Regions from separate parts of the Neobacillus sp. KR4-4 genome, predicted to be linked through region 2. Evidence: riboswitches for the same ligand, from Rfam matches in the RefSeq annotation. Region 2 holds a riboswitch; each other region holds the start of a gene.
What was found. Region 2 has a riboswitch for S-adenosylmethionine ahead of ACE198_RS26470 (sugar ABC transporter substrate-binding protein). Riboswitches for the same ligand answer to the same signal wherever they lie in the genome.
Positions count from the first base shown of each region.

Region 1: it holds a riboswitch for S-adenosylmethionine, as region 2 does, so the genes downstream of both, metK (methionine adenosyltransferase) here and ACE198_RS26470 (sugar ABC transporter substrate-binding protein) in region 2, are expected to answer to the same signal.
Region 3: it holds a riboswitch for S-adenosylmethionine, as region 2 does, so the genes downstream of both, ACE198_RS08265 (methionine ABC transporter ATP-binding protein) here and ACE198_RS26470 (sugar ABC transporter substrate-binding protein) in region 2, are expected to answer to the same signal.

Region 1 covers NZ_JBHHJU010000025.1:27,697-34,369, reverse strand. Annotated here, with positions in the region: gene asnB (asparagine synthase (glutamine-hydrolyzing)) at 1-1,616, opposite strand, end outside; gene ACE198_RS21100 (hypothetical protein) at 1,840-2,013, opposite strand; gene metK (methionine adenosyltransferase) at 2,040-3,239, opposite strand; SAM riboswitch class I at 3,444-3,583, opposite strand; gene pckA (phosphoenolpyruvate carboxykinase (ATP)) at 3,832-5,418, shown strand; gene ACE198_RS21085 (DUF2584 domain-containing protein) at 6,086-6,328, opposite strand; gene ACE198_RS21080 (alpha/beta hydrolase family protein) at 6,366-6,673, opposite strand, start outside.
Region 2 covers NZ_JBHHJU010000043.1:10-6,682, forward strand. Annotated here, with positions in the region: gene ACE198_RS26460 (ketopantoate reductase family protein) at 140-1,054, shown strand; gene ACE198_RS26465 (MFS transporter) at 1,094-2,308, opposite strand; SAM riboswitch class I at 2,543-2,650, shown strand; gene ACE198_RS26470 (sugar ABC transporter substrate-binding protein) at 2,872-3,981, shown strand; gene ACE198_RS26475 (sugar ABC transporter ATP-binding protein) at 4,056-5,558, shown strand; gene ACE198_RS26480 (ABC transporter permease) at 5,560-6,564, shown strand.
Region 3 covers NZ_JBHHJU010000006.1:28,167-34,839, forward strand. Annotated here, with positions in the region: gene sufD (Fe-S cluster assembly protein SufD) at 1-1,178, opposite strand, end outside; gene sufC (Fe-S cluster assembly ATPase SufC) at 1,200-1,985, opposite strand; gene ACE198_RS08255 (MetQ/NlpA family ABC transporter substrate-binding protein) at 2,367-3,212, opposite strand; gene ACE198_RS08260 (methionine ABC transporter permease) at 3,226-3,855, opposite strand; gene ACE198_RS08265 (methionine ABC transporter ATP-binding protein) at 3,890-4,915, opposite strand; SAM riboswitch class I at 5,085-5,194, opposite strand; gene ACE198_RS08270 (O-acetylhomoserine aminocarboxypropyltransferase/cysteine synthase family protein) at 5,313-6,629, opposite strand.

The DNA of each region.
Region 1 (6,673 bases), on a different contig from region 2:
ACATGGGCAGGCACGATGCCTTCAGCGGCTTTACGCAAGATATATTTAGTCGTTCCATGAGCTGTTTTCAGGCTAGTTGGGATTTTTGACGCCACTTCGAAGACCGCTTTATCGAGGAATGGCACACGTAATTCTAATGAATGAGCCATGGTTACTCTATCTGCCTTCAATAAAATATCACCGCGCATCCAAGTATGAATATCAATATACTGCATCCGATCAACCGGATCGTAGCCCCGCGATTCGGCGTAAAGAGGCTTCGTAATATCCTTATAATCTAATCCTTCACGGTAGACATTTAATAGTTCGCGTTTCTCTTCTTCCAAAAACATTTTTGCATTACCGATATAACGATCCTCCATTGGCGTTACACCACGTTCAATAAAGCTTTTTCCTCTCATTCCTTCAGGCATCATGCCTGCAATCCCTTTTAAAAGCACTTTTCCTGCTCTTGGGATTTTATTAAATACCTCTAATGATTGCGGTTCACGATAAATATTGTAGCCGCCAAATAATTCATCCGCCCCTTCACCAGACAGAACAACGGTTACGTGCTTTCTTGCCTCACGAGCAACAAAATATAACGGAACGCAAGCAGGGTCGGCAAGCGGGTCATCCATATGCCACATGATTTTTGGAATTTCATTCATGTATTCCTGAGGGGAAATCACATAACTGATATTTTCAACACCAAGTTTCTCAGCTGTCTCTTTTGCGACATCAATTTCACTGAAACCATTATGCTCAAAGCCAACAGAGAAGGTTTTAATGGCAGGGTGAAATTCTTTGGCAATGGACGCAATGATGGAAGAATCAATCCCGCCTGATAGGAATGAACCTACTGGAACATCACTGCGCATATGCATTTTGACTGAATCAAAGAGGACATCTTTAATTTCTTTTATAAAATCAGGCTCCGCTTTTTGAACCGGTTTAAAATGTGCCTTCCAATATCTTTTAATTTCCATTGGTGAGCCAATTTTTTTTGTAAAATAATGACCTGGTTCTAACTTCTTAATTCCATCAGATAAAGTGTTTGGTTCAGGAACAAATTGATAGGTTAAATAATGCTGCAAAGAATCATAATTGAGCACATCATTTTCAAGACCCAACAAAATACTCTTTTTCTCAGACGCAAAAAATGTTCGGTCACCATCTTCAAAATAAAAGAACGGTTTAATTCCAAAAGGATCGCGTGCCCCATAAAGACTTTGCTCTTGTTTATCCCAGATAACGAAAGAGAACATTCCACGCAGTTTTTCAACGGCCTTTTCCTTTAAATGGCTGTAAAGAGCAATAATAACCTCCGTATCAGAACTTGTTGCAAACGTTAAACCCTCAGCTAATAGTTCTTCACGCAGCTCAACATAGTTATAAACTTCACCGTTAAAGATAATCCAGTAGCGTTCATTTTCATAGGTTAACGGTTGATGACCGCTCTCAATATCAATGATACTTAAACGTCGGAATCCAAATTGAATATGATCATCATAATAAAAACCATCATCATCTGGACCACGATGAGTGATAATATCGTTCATATTTTTAAATTGTTGTTTTTGTACTTCACTATAGTTTTGTGTTGTATCGTGTACACAACCTATAAAGCCACACATTATGTACCTCACCTCTTCTAAATATCCCTAAATAAAGGATTTAATCCAAAAAACATACTCTCTAATACTACCACTTTTTTTTGAAAAAATGCACTGTGAACAATAGGTAAATTTACTATCCCCATTTTTCACTTCTTTTGACCTGTATAAACATTTCATTTTAGGCAAATACCGATTAAATGTACAGGTAATTAGACGTACAAATAAAAACGGGAGTTACATGTCATATGTAACCCCCCTCTTTATATTTTGCTGTGTTAAACTTGTCTGTTGATTTCCGTTCCAGGCACTTCGCTTTCCGCGGGCGAGCCGTGGAGCCTCCTCGTCGCTTTGCTCCTGCGGGGTCTCCCCTGCCTCGTACTCCCGCAGGAGTCTTCGTGCCTTCCACTCCAATCAATATTAACCTATAACACAGCCTTCTATTTAAATATTTGCTTGCGCTCGTAATGCCTCTACTTTATCCGTACGCTCCCAAGGCAGGTCAACATCTGTCCGGCCAAAGTGACCATAGGCTGCTGTTTGTTTGTAGATTGGACGACGTAGGTCCAGCATGTTGATGATTCCAGCAGGACGTAGGTCAAAGTTTTCACTCACTAGGTTCACTAGAATATCTTCGTTTACTTTACCAGTACCAAACGTATCCACAGCGATGGAAACCGGTCGTGCTACACCAATCGCATAGGCCAGTTGAACTTCACATTTTTCAGCAAGACCAGCAGCGACGATGTTTTTAGCAACATAACGTGCGGCATATGCAGCGGAACGGTCCACTTTTGTCGGATCCTTACCTGAGAAAGCACCGCCGCCATGACGAGCATATCCGCCATACGTATCAACTATAATTTTACGGCCGGTTAAGCCTGCATCCCCTTGTGGTCCGCCAATGACGAAACGGCCAGTTGGATTAATAAAATACTTTGTCTTCTCATCGATAAGTTCTTTCGGTACAACAGGGTTGATGACATATTCTTTTAAGTTACGTTGTATCTGCTCTAACGTTACTTCTGGGTTATGTTGAGTAGAAATAACAATGGTATCAATCCGTACCGGCTTATCATTCTCATCATATTCCACCGTTACCTGGGTTTTTCCGTCTGGTCGAAGGTATTCAAGAACATTGTCTTTCCGCACTTCTGTTAATTTACGAGCAAGCTTGTGTGCAAGTGAGATGGGAAGCGGCATAAGCTCTTTCGTTTCATTACATGCAAAACCAAACATTAACCCTTGATCCCCTGCTCCAATTGCTTCAATTTGCTCATCAGACATTTGGCCTTCACGAGCCTCCAATGCTTGGTCAACACCCATTGCAATGTCTGGAGACTGTTCATCAATAGATGTTAAAACGGCACATGTCTCGGAGTCAAATCCATATTTCGCACGATCATATCCTATCCCTTTAATCGTTTCACGAACGATTTTTGGAATATCCACATATGTAGATGTTGTGATTTCCCCTGCAACTAACACTAATCCAGTTGTTACTGAAGTTTCAGCCGCAACACGAGCATTAGCATCCTTTGCTAAAATAGCATCTAAAATGGAATCAGAAATTTGGTCACAGATTTTATCTGGATGACCCTCAGTAACTGATTCAGAAGTGAACAAACGCGCGTTTCTTGACATCTGAATTCCTCCTTTATTATGAGATCACGAGGATTTTTTTCGAAGGTTACAGGTATACTTCTTAAACCTCGAGAATTTGATACGGTACTCATTCCCTTAGTATGTAATAAACAAAGGATTTTTATTAGAGACTCATTTCATAAAAGGACTTATAAAAAAACAAAAAACCTTACCATAGAGGAAAGGTTGTTTTCGGGCCTTTCGCTCTTATCGTTCAAGGCATTAGCCTTGCGTCAGATTAGCACCTTCGCATTTGAAAAGGACCTTTTAATGTGGTTCATCTTTTCATACTGCAGGTTGCTGGGTTTCATTGGGCCTGTCCCTCCACCAGCTCAGGATAAGAGAGTATCCGTTCAACTTAGAATAATATCATACTGGGTAACAATGTCAATGTATTTTTTAGAAATATCTTCCTCATAAAATGGGAAAAATACGGTGTAAGTCATGAACCTTTTATAAAAATTTTTTATATCTTCATTTAAAGTTTTAAAATATATAAATTCAGATTAATAGGATACATTAATTCAACTAATGTGTTATACTTTTTGTATTATTAACAACATAAAACCTAGACAAAGGAAGGTCTCATTAAATGAATTCTGTTGATACTCCTAATGAATTAAATCAATTGTTGAATGAAAGTCATGTTCATGTACAATTATCTGTTCCACAGTTAGTTGAAAAAGTCTTAACCCGTCATGAAGGGGGACTAACTTCAACTGGGGCAATTAGTGTCGCTACTGGTAAATATACTGGCCGATCTCCACAAGATAAATTCATTGTTGTAGAAGATTCAACGAAAAATAAAATTGAATGGGGCACGACCAATCAACCAATATCAGAGCAGGTTTTCACAAAGCTTTATCAAAAGGTCATTAATTATTTACAACAGAAAGATGAAATCTTTGTTTTTAAAGGCTTTGCTGGTGCAGATAAAAAATCGCGTTTACCTATCAGGGTTATCAATGAATTAGCATGGCAAAATTTATTTGTACACCAGTTATTTATTCGCCCGACAGAAGAAGAGCTCCTTGAACATGATGCTGGTTTCACTGTTATTTCTGTCCCTAATTTCAAGGCAAATCCGGCAATTGATGGTACAAATTCGGAGGCCTTTATTATTGTATCATTTGAGAAAAGAATTGTTCTAATCGGTGGAACAGAATATGCAGGCGAAATGAAGAAATCTATTTTCTCAGTCATGAACTATCTGCTTCCGGAAAATAATATTTTTTCCATGCATTGTTCTGCCAATGTTGGTCTTGAAGGCGATGTTGCATTATTTTTCGGCTTATCTGGTACTGGAAAAACCACTTTATCCGCGGATCCAAATCGTCGATTAATTGGTGATGATGAGCACGGCTGGTCATCTAACGGTGTCTTCAATATCGAGGGAGGCTGCTATGCAAAATGTATTAATCTTTCTCGTGAGAAAGAGCCGCAAATTTTTGATGCGATCCGCTTTGGAACGGTATTAGAAAATGTTACCTTGAATCAAGAATCCAGAATCCCTGATTATGATGATGGCACATTAACAGAAAATACACGTGCTGCTTATCCAATTCATGCGATTGATAATATTGTTCAACCAAGTATTGCTGGACATCCAAACACTATCATTTTCTTGACGGCTGACGCTTTTGGTGTATTGCCTCCTATTTCAAAACTCACTAAGGAACAAGCAATGTATCATTTTTTAAGTGGTTATACTTCAAAACTAGCTGGAACAGAGCGTGGAATTACCTCACCACAAGCTACCTTCTCTACCTGCTTTGGTGCACCATTCCTGCCGCTGCCTGCAACTCGATACGCCGAAATGTTAGGTGAAAAGATTCTTGAGCACAATGCGAATGTATTTCTTGTGAATACAGGCTGGACCGGCGGTGAATATGGGGTGGGGAATCGGATGAAACTTTCCTATACCCGTGCTATGATCCAGGCGGCACTTGAAGGGGAACTAAATCATGTAGAAACAACCAAGGATAAAATTTTCGGCTTAAATATTCCTCTTCATATTGCGGGAGTACCAGATGAAGTTCTTCAACCTAGTAAAACATGGTCTGATCCGTTTGCTTATGAGAAGAAGGCAGAAGAATTAGCAGCACAGTTCCGAGAAAACTTCAAGAAATTCACAAATGTCTCAGAAGAAATTGAACAAAAAGGCGGACCTCTCGCGTAAGCGAAAAGCGCCCTATTTTTCAAAGCCCATATCAATTCGATATGGGCTTTCTTACTTCTACCGCTTCTGATTTATTTAATAAAGTAAACCGATAAGACAATCCTGTCCGAACTTCGGGCCTCTTCGGACTGCTTTCATAACTTCAAGGCTAATCGTGTCCGAACTTCGGTCTTCTTCGGACAGCTTTCGCAACTTCAAAGGCAATCGTGTCCGAACTTCGGGCCTCTTCGGACACCTTTCGCAACTTCATAGGCAATCGTGTCCGAACTTCGGTCTTCTTCGGACAGCTTTCGCGATTTCAAAGGCGGTCGTGACCGAACTTCGGGCCTCTTCGGACACCTTTCGTGACTTCAATGGCAATCGTTTCCGAACTTCGGGCCTCTTCGGACACCATTCGTGACTTCAATGGCAATCGTTTCCGAACTTCGGGCCTCTTCGGACAGCTTTCTCAACTTCAAAGGCAATCATGTCCGAACTTCGGGCCTCTTCGGACAGCTTTCTCAACTTCATAGGCAATCGTGTCCGAACTTCGGGCCTCTTCGGACAGCTTTCTCAACTTCAAATGCAATCGTGTCCGAATTATAATTCCTTCTGTAAATTTTTATGGTTAAATCGGTTCCAAAAACAACAATTATTCAAAAAGAAAAAGCAGGTGGCAAAACCCTGCTTAGTTCGTTGAATTTAATGAGATTAATTGGTAGGTGATGGTCGTGCTGTTATTCTGCAGCTCAACTTTTTTAATGATTGCTGTACCACTTGAATCACTATCCATTGTTTTTCTTACATCAATCGGAATCTCAATAGGATAAAGTCTATACCCTTCTTTTTCTAATGTGAAGACATTTTCCTCTACTCGTATCTCTCTTCCTTTTGTCACAATCATTGTATTTAACTCAAGAGGCATACCCATATCTTTGATCCGCTCCTCTGCTTGTTTTACCTTTATATTAACATCTTTTACGTTGACTTTTCATCCACTTTGATAGATCTGAAACGACTTTTCTATTTACTTCAGGAGGGAAGTAATGTGTAAACTCATCAAAATACCAGCAATCGACTGGCTTTTCTAATTCTCTCAACCTTCTTTCCAGGCGATAGGCATGCTCCACAGAGACATTACCGTCATTTACACCATGGATAATTAGGACTGGAGCAGTCAGTTTTTCTAAGGAATAGATTGGGGTTCTGTCTTGATAACGTTCCGGATATTTCTGTGGGGTCCCTCCAATCACACGTTTCATCATTCTTCTTAAAT
Region 2 (6,673 bases):
TCGGTGTGGTAACCTCACTTTTAACCTAATTTCACGGGGGTGGCAAGTTTTTTGCATTTAAATCCCTTTAAATCAAGGATTATTAACTTTTTTAATATAAAAGTTTTGACAATACGTATTTGCATTTGGGGGGATTTTCATGAAAATTTTAGTAGTTGGTGCTGGTGCAGTAGGAGGGTATTTTGGTGGAAGGCTATTAGAAAAGGGTGAGGATGTTACGTTTCTAGTTCGAGAAGGAAGAAAGAAGCAACTAGAAGAAATGGGACTTGTAATTGAAAGCATTCATGGTAACGTAACCCTTCAGCCGAAAACAATTACAACAGGTGAAGTAGCCGGACCCTTTGATGTCATCCTGCTTTCAACAAAAGCCTATCAATTGGAGGGAGCGATAGATAGTTTCCGTCAATACGTTGGCAGTGAAACACTCATACTGCCATTGTTAAATGGAATTGTTCATTTTAATAAATTAGCAGAAGAGTTTGGTGAAGAGAAAATCATTGGTGGTTTGTGTTTTATTGAATCCACATTGGACCGTGATGGACGTGTTATTCAGTCAAGTCAAGCACATAGGTTATTGTATGGTGAACGATCTGGAGAAAGATCCGAGCGAATATTAAAAATAGAAGATTGCTTTTCTGGAACGAAAGCAGACATTAGGTTAAGCGTTAATATTAATCAAGAGCTATGGCATAAATATTTATTTATCTCGACGATGTCGGGAATTACGACATTAATGAGAGCGCCAATTGGTCCTATTCGGGATAATGAAAATGGACGTACTGTCATTTCCCAGCTGCTAAAAGAGTTAGTGTCTATCATGAAAAGAATAAATGCGCCAATTGCTGATGAAATTGAAACCATTCAATTGAAACAGATTGACAATTTGGGCTATCAAATGAAATCTTCCATGCAGAGAGACATGGAAAAAAACCTCTTGGTTGAGGCCGATCATTTGCAAGGACATTTACTAGAAATTGCTCGTAACAAAGGAATTGTTGTTCCTGTATTAGAAGCAATCTATGCTAATTTAAAAGTTTATGAGCGCATGTTGTAACAAAAAAGGCCCCTTATACGGGCCTTTTTAGCTATAGTTTTAAATGGTGTGTTTAACTAGGTTCGGATGACGATGCATGGAGACAAACAAGATGATTCCACTTAGGATTAATAATGCACTAGTGCAGATAAAAACGGCCGAGAATCCAAAGTATCCGGAGATAAATCCCCCCAGCATAGGTCCGATAATATTTCCTAGAAACCTTAAACTCGTATTGTAGCCGAGAACTTCCCCTTGCATGGTAAGCGGTGCCTCTTGGCGAATGTAGGCAACTCTGACAGGAATGATTCCACCAATTGTGACTCCAAGAGCAATGCGGATGATAACCAGCTGCCAAAAATTAGTGACCGCTGCACCTGGCAGGTAGACGATCCCTGCTAGGAAAAGAAGAATGATTAAGATTTTAATATAACCATACTTATCGGCAATCTTTCCCCAATTTCGTGACATTAATAAATTGCCAAGTCCGGCAGCAGAAAAGGCAATTCCTGAATAAAAGGCAACATTTGCCGGTCCGTGCAGGTCGCTAACGAATAATGATAAAATTGGCTGGATGCTGAAATGCGCGACCTGGACAAGGGAAGAGATGAGCAGCACGGTTAATAAAACTGGATTGCGGACAATATGACTAACCACTTCTCTGCTTGAATAATGGGCTTTTGTTCCTTTTTTGGCTTCAATCATAAATTCCTTTGTGGTGATGACAAGCAGGGCAGAAATGAAAATAGAAATGGACGTCCATTTAAAGGTGGTAGAAAAGCCAAGTGAATCTGCAAGGATTCCACCCAGCATAGGTCCTAATAGGGATCCTGTAATACTGCCTGTTTGTAAGGTTCCAAGCACGCGCCCAGCGATATCCTGTGGTGTTTGCGTTGAAATAAATGCCTGCGACATCGGAATAAATCCCGAAAAGAACCCCATGCAAAAACGGAGGAGCAATAGCTGCCAAACAGAATGGACATACCCCATGAGAAAAATGGATAATCCCATCCCTAAACCGGATATTATAAGGATTTTTTTTCGTCCATAACGATCGCCAATTTGACCCCAAATCGGCGAGAAGGCGAAGGCTGAAACAAACGTAATTCCAAATGTGATTCCTGACCAATGTTGGACATATTTTTCCGAGAAGTCTCCAAATGTCTCAATGTACAACGAGATAAACGGCATAACCATCGTCATACTTCCAGCGACAAAGAAGTTCGCAAACCACATGATGATTAAATTACGTTTTGCACGTTTCTGGTGAGTCATTAAAAATAACACTTCTTTCTGAAATGTATTTCGGTTTTCTAAATATCATCATACCGAAATTTCTGATAATTTTAAAGGGTTATCCTATCAATAAAGTTGCGAAAAGTCATAGCTAATATTCAGTGACCTTGCCAGATAGTGAAAAATAACTTTATTAGAAATATTCAAAACACTATTGACAACTTGTCAATAGGGGACTAAAATCTAATTTATTACTTAACAGAATATTACGTTCTCTTATCAAGAGTGGCAGAGGGACTGGCCCGATGACGCCCAGCAACCGTTCCAATTGGAATTGGTGCTAAATCCTGCAAAACAATTTTTTGTTTTGAAAGATAAGAGAGGAGTAGTCCCTTAACTTGTGATGAAACCTCTCTTTTCTGGAGAGGTTTTTTATTTTGGCTGTGTTAAAGGTTAATGTTGATTTTTAGCACTATGTTGACCTTCGTGCCTGGAACGGAAATCAACAGACAAGTTAACACAGCCTTTATTTTAATAAAAACCAACTTTTCCAATAGGAGTAATGGAATATTGATAAGAATCAAACAGGGGGAGTTTTTAACATGAAAAGAAATATCTTTAAAAGTACGCTTGTATCAGCATTGGCAGCCACACTTTTACTTACTGGCTGTGCATCAGGGGAAGAAACCAAACAAGCTAGCGGCAAAAAAGTTACACTTGAAGGTGTACCAGAAAAATTCACGAATGGGGACCAACTGAAAATTAAGGTTATTCGTAAAATTGGCGGAGACGATCATACTGCTCAATTCTTAGCCGGTGCAAAAGAAGAGGGAGAAGCACTAGGCTTTAAAGTAGACGTGTTTACAGCAAATGGTGATACAGCTAAGTTCCATGATGCCATTAATCAAGCGTTAAACCAAGATTATGATGGATTTATTATTTCTCATGGTGATGATGAGGCGACTGTTAATGATGTAAAAAAGATAGCTGAAAAAGGAAAAAGTGTTGTTACATTTGACTCTAATCCAAATATAGCGAATGTCGACGGAGTGACACTTACTTCCCAGGATGATGAAGCGTTAGCAACATTAGCCCTCGACCAACTCGTTAAGAATACAAATGGCAAAGCGAATATTGCTTACCTATGGGTTGACGGTTTTCCTGCAATGGTTAGACGTAACAAGGTTTATCAAGATGTGCTTTCAAAAAACCCTGGAATTAAAGAAGTGGAACGCTTTGGTGTAGCAGCTGCAGATACTAGTGTTCAAACGCAGAATGCGGTTGCAGCGATGTTAAATAAATATCCTAAAGGAAAACTGGATGCCATTTTTGCTACGTGGGATGCTTTCGCAATTGGTGCAGCGCGTGCGCTGAAAGAAGCTGGCCGTGAAGAGGTAAAAATCTTTGGAATTGATGTTTCCAATGCGGATCTTCAAGAAATACAAAGAAAAGGCAGTGCATGGACCAGTACAGCAGCGGTCGATCCTAAACTAATTGGTGCTGTGGATATGAGAATCCTTGCGAAGAAACTTGCAGGTGAAGAAACACCTCAGACCTTTGACTTAGAAGCATCACTAGTTTCACAAGATACCCTTCAAAAGTCTAAAGATCCTGTAAACATGGTAAACCTTGCAAAAATTATCCCAGGCTGGGGGCAATCGACTGCATTTGAAGAGGATTGGATTAAGACTTTAAAGAACCATTATAAATAATTCTCGGTTAACAACTAGACACACTCTCTTTTTCAATAGATGAAGAGAGTGTTTGCTTACGGAGGTGGAATTTAATGAGCGCAACATTGGAGATGAAGAATATCTCGATAGAATTCCCGGGAGTGAAGGCACTGAATCAAGTTGATTTTTCAATGAAAACTGGAGAAATCCAAGCCTTGATTGGGGCAAATGGCGCAGGGAAATCAACATTAATGAAGGTTCTCTCCGGTGCATATGACCACTATACTGGTGAAGTCCAATTAGATGGGCGAGATCTAAAGATTCGCTCTCCGAAAAATGCACAGGACGCGGGAATACAAATCGTTTATCAAGAGGTAGATACTGCACTCATTCCTTATTTAACAGTTGCTGAAAATATTTTACTGCTCGATACCGTCCACAACATGGGGAAAAAGCAATGGATGAAATGGAAGAACCTTCATCAAAAAGCAGCGGAAATATTAGCGAGTATGAATATTTCCCTTTCAACGAAGACTCTTGTCAGTGAGTTATCACTAGCGGAAAAACAAATGATATTAATCGCAAGGGCTGTTTCAAATCAATGTAAGTTTCTTATCCTAGATGAACCGACTGCACCCTTGAGTCATACCGAAACGACCGAATTATTTAGGATTGTTCGAGATTTAAAGGAAAAAGATGTTGGTGTGATCTTTATTTCCCATCGCTTGCCAGAGATTTTTGAAATCTGTGATGAAGTGACCGTCATGAGGAACGGTGAATTGGTTGCAAAAAAGAAGATTGTAGATACCACCTCTGATAAAGTGGTGGAGTATATGTTGGGACAAAAATTGGAGGAACAGTTCCCCGTTAAGAACAATCGGATTGGAAACACGATCCTAGAAGTAAAAGGCATATCTGATCAAGGAAAAATAAAGGATTTGCATATTCATGTAAAAGCGGGAGAAATCATTGGCATTGCGGGCCTGGTTGGTGCTGGAAAAACAGAATTATGCAAAGCGTTATTTGGTTCCGAGAAGCTAACGGCAGGAGCGATTATACTTAATGGGCACACAGTAAAATTAAAAAGCCCTTATGATGCAGTCAAGAAGGGAATTGCTCTAGTTCCGGAAGAACGGAGAAAAGAAGGAATACTTGTATTGGAATCTGTTGAAACCAATTTAACGGCAGCCAATTTAGGGGATTTCACAAAGGTGTTTAGCTTTTTAAATCGAAAAAAGGAAAAAGAGACCGCTAAGCACTTGGTCCGCCGTCTCGGGATTAAAACACCATCAGAAGAAACAAAAGTGCAGAACCTTTCTGGAGGAAACCAGCAGAAAGTAGCGATTGGAAAATGGCTTGTAGCGGAGGCGGATGTATATATTTTTGATGAACCCACTAAAGGTGTCGATGTGGGAGCAAAGAAGGATATCTTTGAGTTAATTAATGAGTTGGCCCATCGAGGCAAAGCGATTATTTATGCTTCATCCGAACTTTCAGAGATTATTGGGATTACCGATAGAGTCTATGTTTTATATGATGGCAGGTCTGTTAAGGAAGTTGAAACAAGTCTAACTAACGAAGAAGAATTATTATTTTATTCAACAGGGGGCAGATAGAATGGAAGCAAATATCGCAGCAAAGAAGCAGGAAGCCCCTGCCAAAAAAGTATTTGAGATATTTCAATTTTTATATAAGTATGGAACGATTATTACGATTCTTGCACTTATTATTATCTTTTCGGCTGCCAATCCTACCTTTATTCAAGGCAGCAATATAATCAATATCCTGCGTTCCATCTCGATTGTAACGATCATCGCCATCGGGATTACAATTTCTTTGTCAGTCGATGGTTTTGATTTATCAGTAGGATCGGTCGCCTCCTTATCAAATGCGATTGTTATTTCGATGTTTGTTTGGTTTTCGCAAAACACACTGGTAGCAATCATATCTGCAATTGCGGCATCCCTAGTTGTAGGTGCATTAAACTCATTTATGATTGTGAAGTTAAGAGTTCCAGACATGCTGATGACGCTGGCAACTATGTTCATCATCCAAGGGACGGCACTGACCTATACAAAAGGAGCAACTGTTTCACAAAATATGGTTATGCCTGATGGTTCGATGGCGGCAGGTCTAATCAGTCCATTTTTTACAAAAATCGGCGAAGTTCCATGGATTATCATTATTATGGCTGTTACTGTGATTCTTGTGCATATCTTTTTGAATTATACAAAGCATGGCCGCTATATGTATGTGATTGGTGGAAATAAGGAAGCGGCCAGATTATCAGGGATTCCAGTCAATAAATATAAAGTGGCTGCGTATTTACTTTCGGCTTTGTTTGCGGCTATTGGCGGGATTGTACTGGCCTCAAGGGTGTTGACATCAGAAATTAACTCTGGTGCTCCTTACTTAATGGACTCAGTGGCTGCCGCATATATCGGCTTTTCTGTCCTGGGAGCTGGAAAGGCCAATGCGTTTGGAACATTTGTTGGAGCAGTCCTGATTGGAATCCTGCAAAATGGACTCGTCATGATGTCGGTCCCGTATTATGCGATGGACATTGTAAAAGGAACCGTCTTGGCATTTGCACTAGCGATTACTTATTATAAGCAAAAATAACTAATAGAGAATTTGAAGCCTATTCACATTGTGGATGGGTTTTTTTGTCGGAAAATGTCGTTTCATTTTTCTGAAAATTCCATTGACGAGAGTCTGAAAATATAGTAAT
Region 3 (6,673 bases), on a different contig from region 2:
ATTAAGTAGTAAAGTTGAACAGGATCCACACGACCTACAGATGCTGCGTGGCCAGCTACGACATCATCTTCATCAATTAAAAGAATCGGGTTAGCGTCGCCGCGTGCTTTTTCACTTAGCATCAGAACACGGGAAGTTTGCTCTGCATCTGATTTAGATGCACCATGCTCAATTTTACCAATTCCATTAAAAATCGATGTAGCACTATCCTTAGCAACACCATGATTCAAGATATTTCCGACGGTATGTTTTCCGAAGTGTACAACCTTTGTGGTAAAGTTCTGTGTTTGGTCACCACGTCCGACAACAACCGTTTTTGTATCGCCTGACGAACCGTCGCCAAGAAGGTTCGTTGTATTTTCTGAAATGGTATTTCCTTCATTCATTAAACCAAGGGCCCATTCAATTTTAGAATCTCTGCCAACAACGCCGCGGCGATTTACATATGTCGTAATACCTTTAGCCAAGGTATCAACAGCACCGTAACGTACGCTTGCGTTAACATTCGCAATGACTTCCGTCAAAATATTAACTAATGCATTAGAAGTTTCCACGGTGGAAATGTAGTTTTCAACATATGTCACCGCACTATTATCCTCAGCCACAACGATTACATGGTTAAACAAATTCGCCTCGGCATCATCCTGCACAAACACGGCCTGAATCGGTTCAGAAACTTCTACATTTTTCGGAATGTATAAGAAAACTCCTCCGTTAACCAGTGCCGCATTCAGGGCAGTTAAGCGATGTTCATCGGCATTGATGGCCTGAGTAAGATAATACTTTTTCAGGACGTCACCATGTTCCTTCGCAGCGGTAAAGATATCTGTAAAAATAACACCTTGGCTTTTTAGCTCTTCAGATAAAGATAAAAAAGCTGGAGTTTGATTTCGTTGAATATATAAATTTTTATTTTCGGCTTCCATATCAATTAATGCTTTTACCTCTTCTGGTAATTCAGCAAGAGAAGTGATGGGAGCACTTGATACTGTATGTTGAGTGAACTGGGTGAAGTTCCATTTATCAATCTTTGTTTTATCAGGTCTTGGCATTGGAAGCTGCTCAAAATCAGCTAATGCTTTAAGACGGAGCTCCTCGAACCAAGCCGGCTCGCTCGTTTCTTTTGAAAAAGAGCGGACATTTTCCTGATCAAATGATAATTTGATTTCTGTTGTCATTGTAATCCTCCTAACCCTCTCTTACGCTTCTTGCCCAACTGTTTCATCTTCAATTCCAAGTTCTTGTTTGATCCAGTCATATCCTTCAGCTTCTAAGCGTTGTGCTAGTTCAGGTCCGCCGGATTTTACAACACGGCCCTGCATCATTACATGCACATGGTCTGGAGTGATATAGTTTAAAAGACGTTGATAGTGTGTAATCACTAAGCAGCCGAAATCCTCGCCGCGCATTTCATTGATTCCTTTTGATACTACCTTTAGGGCATCGATATCTAGTCCGGAGTCAATTTCATCTAGGATTGCAATTTTTGGTTCTAACATCATTAATTGCAAGATTTCGTTACGTTTTTTCTCACCGCCGGAGAAGCCTTCGTTTAAATAACGTTGTGCCATATCAAGGTCCATTTCAAGGAATTCCATTTGCTTATCCATTTTACGGATAAACTTCATTAATGAAATTTCATTTCCTTCACCAAGACGGCTATTTAGTGCTGAACGTAAAAAATCGGCATTTGTTACGCCGTTAATTTCACTTGGATATTGCATTGCTAGGAATAGCCCAGCCCGTGCACGCTCATCTACTTCCATTTCAAGAACATTTTGTCCATCTAGAGTGATAGATCCGCTTGTTACTTCATATTTTGGATGGCCCATAATGGCAGAAGATAAAGTGGATTTACCTGTTCCATTTGGTCCCATGATTGCGTGGATTTCTCCACCCTTTATTTCAAGGTTTACACCTTTTAATATTTCTTTCCCATCAATTGCTACATGTAAATCTTTGATCGTTAACGTTGATCCAGCCATATCTATACCTCCAAAGAGAAAGTGTTGTATCATGTAATCGGGTCGTTTGATAACCCTATTCTCATTTTATTCTCATTCCAATCTTATAACAAATGAAATGTATTAGCAACTCTTAAACAGTAAAAACATAGCACCTATTTTCATTAAGCTAGTATCAAATGAGAATGAAAGGGTATTTTTAATGAAAATTCTGATTAATCCTAAATAAGGAAAATGCACTCGAGTAAAATCATACCTCATTTTATTACTTTTTGCCAATGGAATTCGGGTCTAATGGTCTTCCTATTTTTACCCAATGAAACTGTTTAAATGTATACCGTTTTAGGCATCGGCATAGAAAAAGCCAGTGTTTAACACACTGACTTTCTTCCTATTTATAAGTTACTCAGAAACCGGTACAACGGCACCTTTGTATTTTTCAAGAATGAAGTCTTGAATTTCTTTTGAATGTAGAACTTCCACTAATGTTTTGATGCTGTCTTTATTTTCGTCACCGCTGCGGACAGCAATCACGTTTACATAAGGTGATTCTTTGTCTTCAATGGCGATGGAATCTTCAACTGGGTTTAAGCCTGCATCAATCGCATAGTTAGAATTGATTAGGACCGCGTCACCTTCGCCATTATTATAGATTTTTGGAAGTAATGCTGCTTCATAGTTGGTATCAAACTTTAGGTTTTTAGGATTTTCAACAACATCTTTTAATTCTGCTTTCGTTTTATCAATGCCTTCTTTTAATTTGATAACTCCCTCTTTTTCAAGTAAAGAAAGAAGACGGCCATGGTCAGCTACAGAGTTGCTCATGATTAAATGTGCACCTTTTGGAAGATCACTTAACTTTTTATATTTCTTTGAATAAACACCGATTGGCTCAATATGGATACCGCCAGCATTAACAAAGCCATAACCATTTTCTTTATTTTGAGAATTTAAGTAAGGAATGTGCTGGAAATAGTTTGCATCAAGTTCTTTTGATGCCAATGCTTTGTTTGGTAATACATAATCTTGGAATGTTTTGATTTCTAAGTCAATGCCTTTTTCTTTTAAAAGCGGTTTTGCTTTTTCAAGGATTTCTGCATGGGGAACGTTAGATGCTCCAACCACTAATTTTGTAGTTTCTGCTTCTTTGCCACCAGTAGTTCCTTCTGATTTTTCCTCTGACTTGCCGCAAGCTGCGACAACAAATACGATAGACAATGCTAACAATAAACTTAATATTTTTTTCATTTTGACCTCTCCTTTATCTTTTATCTAATTTTGAAGTGATAAAATCACCGATAAACTGAATGATAAACACAATAATTAAAATAATGATGGTTGCGACTAAAGTTACATCGTTTTGATTTCGTTGAAAGCCTTGAAGATAGGCAAGATTTCCTAAACCACCTGCTCCAATGACTCCTGCCATTGCTGTATAACCAACAAGAGCAATCGCGGTTACGGTTATTCCAGAGACCAGCGCTGGCATCGATTCTGGTAAAAGAACCTTCCAAATGATCGTACTTGTTGTTGCACCCATTGACTTTGCTGCTTCAATCACGCCTTTATCAATTTCCCTGAGGCCAATTTCCACCATCCTAGCATAAAATGGTGCGGCACCAATAATCAATGCTGGCAATGCGGCATTTTCACCAATCATGGTTCGGAAAAGTATCGTTGTAAACGGGATTAATAAGACAATTAAAATAATAAAAGGAATGGACCGGAATATATTTACCACGCCGCTAATGACCACATTAATGGGTTTATTACTCCAGAGACTTCCTTTTGAAGTAAGAAATAACAACAATCCAAGCAGGATACCAAGAATAAATGTAGCCACAACGGAAATCCCTGTCATATAAAGAGTTTGTCTCGTTGCTTCCCACATTGCCGGCCAATCAAAATCTTCGAAATACGGTTTACTATTCACTTGTAACCACCTCCACTCCTACTTGCTGTGAACGAATATAGTCGACTGCCTTATTGACTTCTGCTTCGTCCCCATCAATATGAATGAATAAGGTTCCATAGGACCCGCTTTGGGTTTGTGAAATCTTCCCTTGCAAGATATTAACGGTCACGTTATTATGGCGAATGACATTTGTAATGATCGGCTGTTCAACAGACTCCCCAATAAAAGTTAGTTGAACAATTTGACCGGAACGATAACGTTCAATTAAATGTTCAGCAGTTTCTTTCGTTTCTTCTGGTTCGGTTACCTGCTGGACAAATCGTTTCGTAATCGACTGCTGTGGATTTTTGAATACATCTAATACTTGTCCAAGTTCGACGACCCTTCCACTTTCCATGACGGCAACCCGGTGACAAATCTTGCGGATTACATGCATTTCATGGGTAATAAGAACAATAGTCAGACCGAGCCTTTTATTTATATCAACTAACAATTCCAAAATAGAATCGGTCGTTTGTGGGTCGAGGGCAGAAGTAGCTTCATCACAAAGAAGTACTTTCGGATTGTTGGCAAGCGCCCTTGCAATCCCAACACGTTGCTTTTGTCCGCCGCTTAACTGGGATGGATAAGCATTCTCTCTACCTTCCAGGCCGACTAATTTAATTAGTTCACTTACTCTTTTTTGGCGCTCAGGACCTTTGATGCCTGCAATTTCTAAGGGAAAAGCAATATTTTCACTAACGGTTCTTGACCACAATAAGTTAAAATGCTGAAAAATCATACTGATCTCTTGCCGGGCTTTTCGAAGTTCAGCCCCTTTGATTTTTGAAACCACGCGGCCAGCAACGGTTACGGTCCCACTGGTCGGCAGTTCCAAACCATTTAACATTCTAATCAATGTACTTTTACCAGCACCACTGTATCCAATTACCCCGAAAATTTCACCATCTTGAATTTCTAGGTTTACATCATCAACGGCTCTAAGCTGACCCTGCTTGGAGGGAAAAATTTTCTGAACACTTTTTATAGAAATCATTGTATCACCTGCTTTTTATCCAATTTACCTTAAAATTCTGAAAGATTTTTTTTGTAATATACCGTTTAATCTAATATAGGGTTTGACTTTTTTTACGAAAAGATTCTATGTTATCAAAATAAAAAGCCTTTCTGCGCAGGCAGAAAGGCATCATAAATAATAATCCTTTCTCCCATCTTCCAAAGCAAACGCTTTGTGTGAATTGGCACCATTTCAATAATAAATATTGACGGTTGCCGGGCTTCATCGGGCACATCCCTCCACCTCTCTTGATAAGAGTATCAATTCCTATATTTAATTCAAACGTGAATTTGTTTAAGTAACTATATTACAAAAGTATCGTATCACGGATAAAAAGGGGTGTCAATGAAATAGTTTCTTATTCAATAAAATAAGTTTAGGCATTAATGTTTAATGAAGTTAAACCAGTTGCCGAAACAATAGCCGACTCTAGGTCTTCAATCAGATCTTCTACATTCTCGATCCCGATGGATAGGCGAATTAAATCCTCTGTTACACCTGCAGCGATCAGGCCTTGGGCATCTAATTGCTGGTGAGTGGTGCTGGCCGGATGAATAATTAAACTTTTTGCATCACCAACATTGGCCACATGTGCCCAAAGTGTGATGGAATCAATTAATTTAGCCCCTGCTTCTTTTCCGCCTTTAATTCCGAATACCACCATCGAACCGGCACCTTTTGGTAGATACTTTTTAGCTAGTTCATAATCAGGATGGGATGGATGACCAGGATAGGAAACCCATTCTACGGCAGGATGGTTAGTTAAGTAATCGACGACTTCTTTAGTATTTGCGACATGCTCCTTCATCCGGACATGCAGAGTTTCAAGTCCAAGGACAAACTGGAAGGAATTTTGCGGACTTAATGCCGGCCCTAGATCACGAAGCAATTGGACACGTGCTTTGATAATATAAGCCACCGCGCCTAAGGCTTCTGCATAAACCAAATCATGGTAGCTTGCATCTGGTGTTGTAAAGCCTGGGAATCTTGGAGAATTCCAATCGAATTTACCGCCATCAACAATAATTCCGCCCGTTGTCGTTCCGTTCCCTAATAACCACTTAGTAGCGGAATGAATGACAATATCTGCTCCATGTTCAATTGGGCGGCAAAGGTATGGAGTGGCAAAAGTATTGTCAACGATTAGTGGTACACCTGCTTCATGGGCAATTTCAGCCACTTTTTCAATATCGAGGATGCGCAGGCTTGGATTACCAATTGTTTCCGCAAAGACTGCTTTTGTTTTGGCAGTGATCGCTTGGCGGAAGTTTTCTGGATTTTCTGGATCTACAAATTTCACGTTAATTCCATATTTCGGAAGGGTCACTGCAAATAAATTATAGGTGCCTCCATAGAGATTGGAAGCCGAAACAATTTCATCGCCAGCCTCAGCAATATTTAAAATGGCAAGAGTAATGGCGGCCATTCCGCTCGCCACTGCTAAGGCACCAACACCGCCTTCTAATAAAGCGACTCTTTCTTCAAATACAGTGGTCGTTGGGTTGTGTATTCGTGTGTATATGTATCCAGATTCTGCTAAGCTAAATAAGTTTGCAGCATGCTCAGTATTCTTAAATTGATATGCATTGTTTTGGTAAATCGGAACAGCGCGGGCCCCTGTTACCGGATCTGGAGTTAAGCCGCCATGGACACTTAATGTTTCAAAACGATATTTCTTTTGATTTTCACTCATCTTGCTTCCTCCTTTTTTTGATAACTCACCATACAAAAACCCCT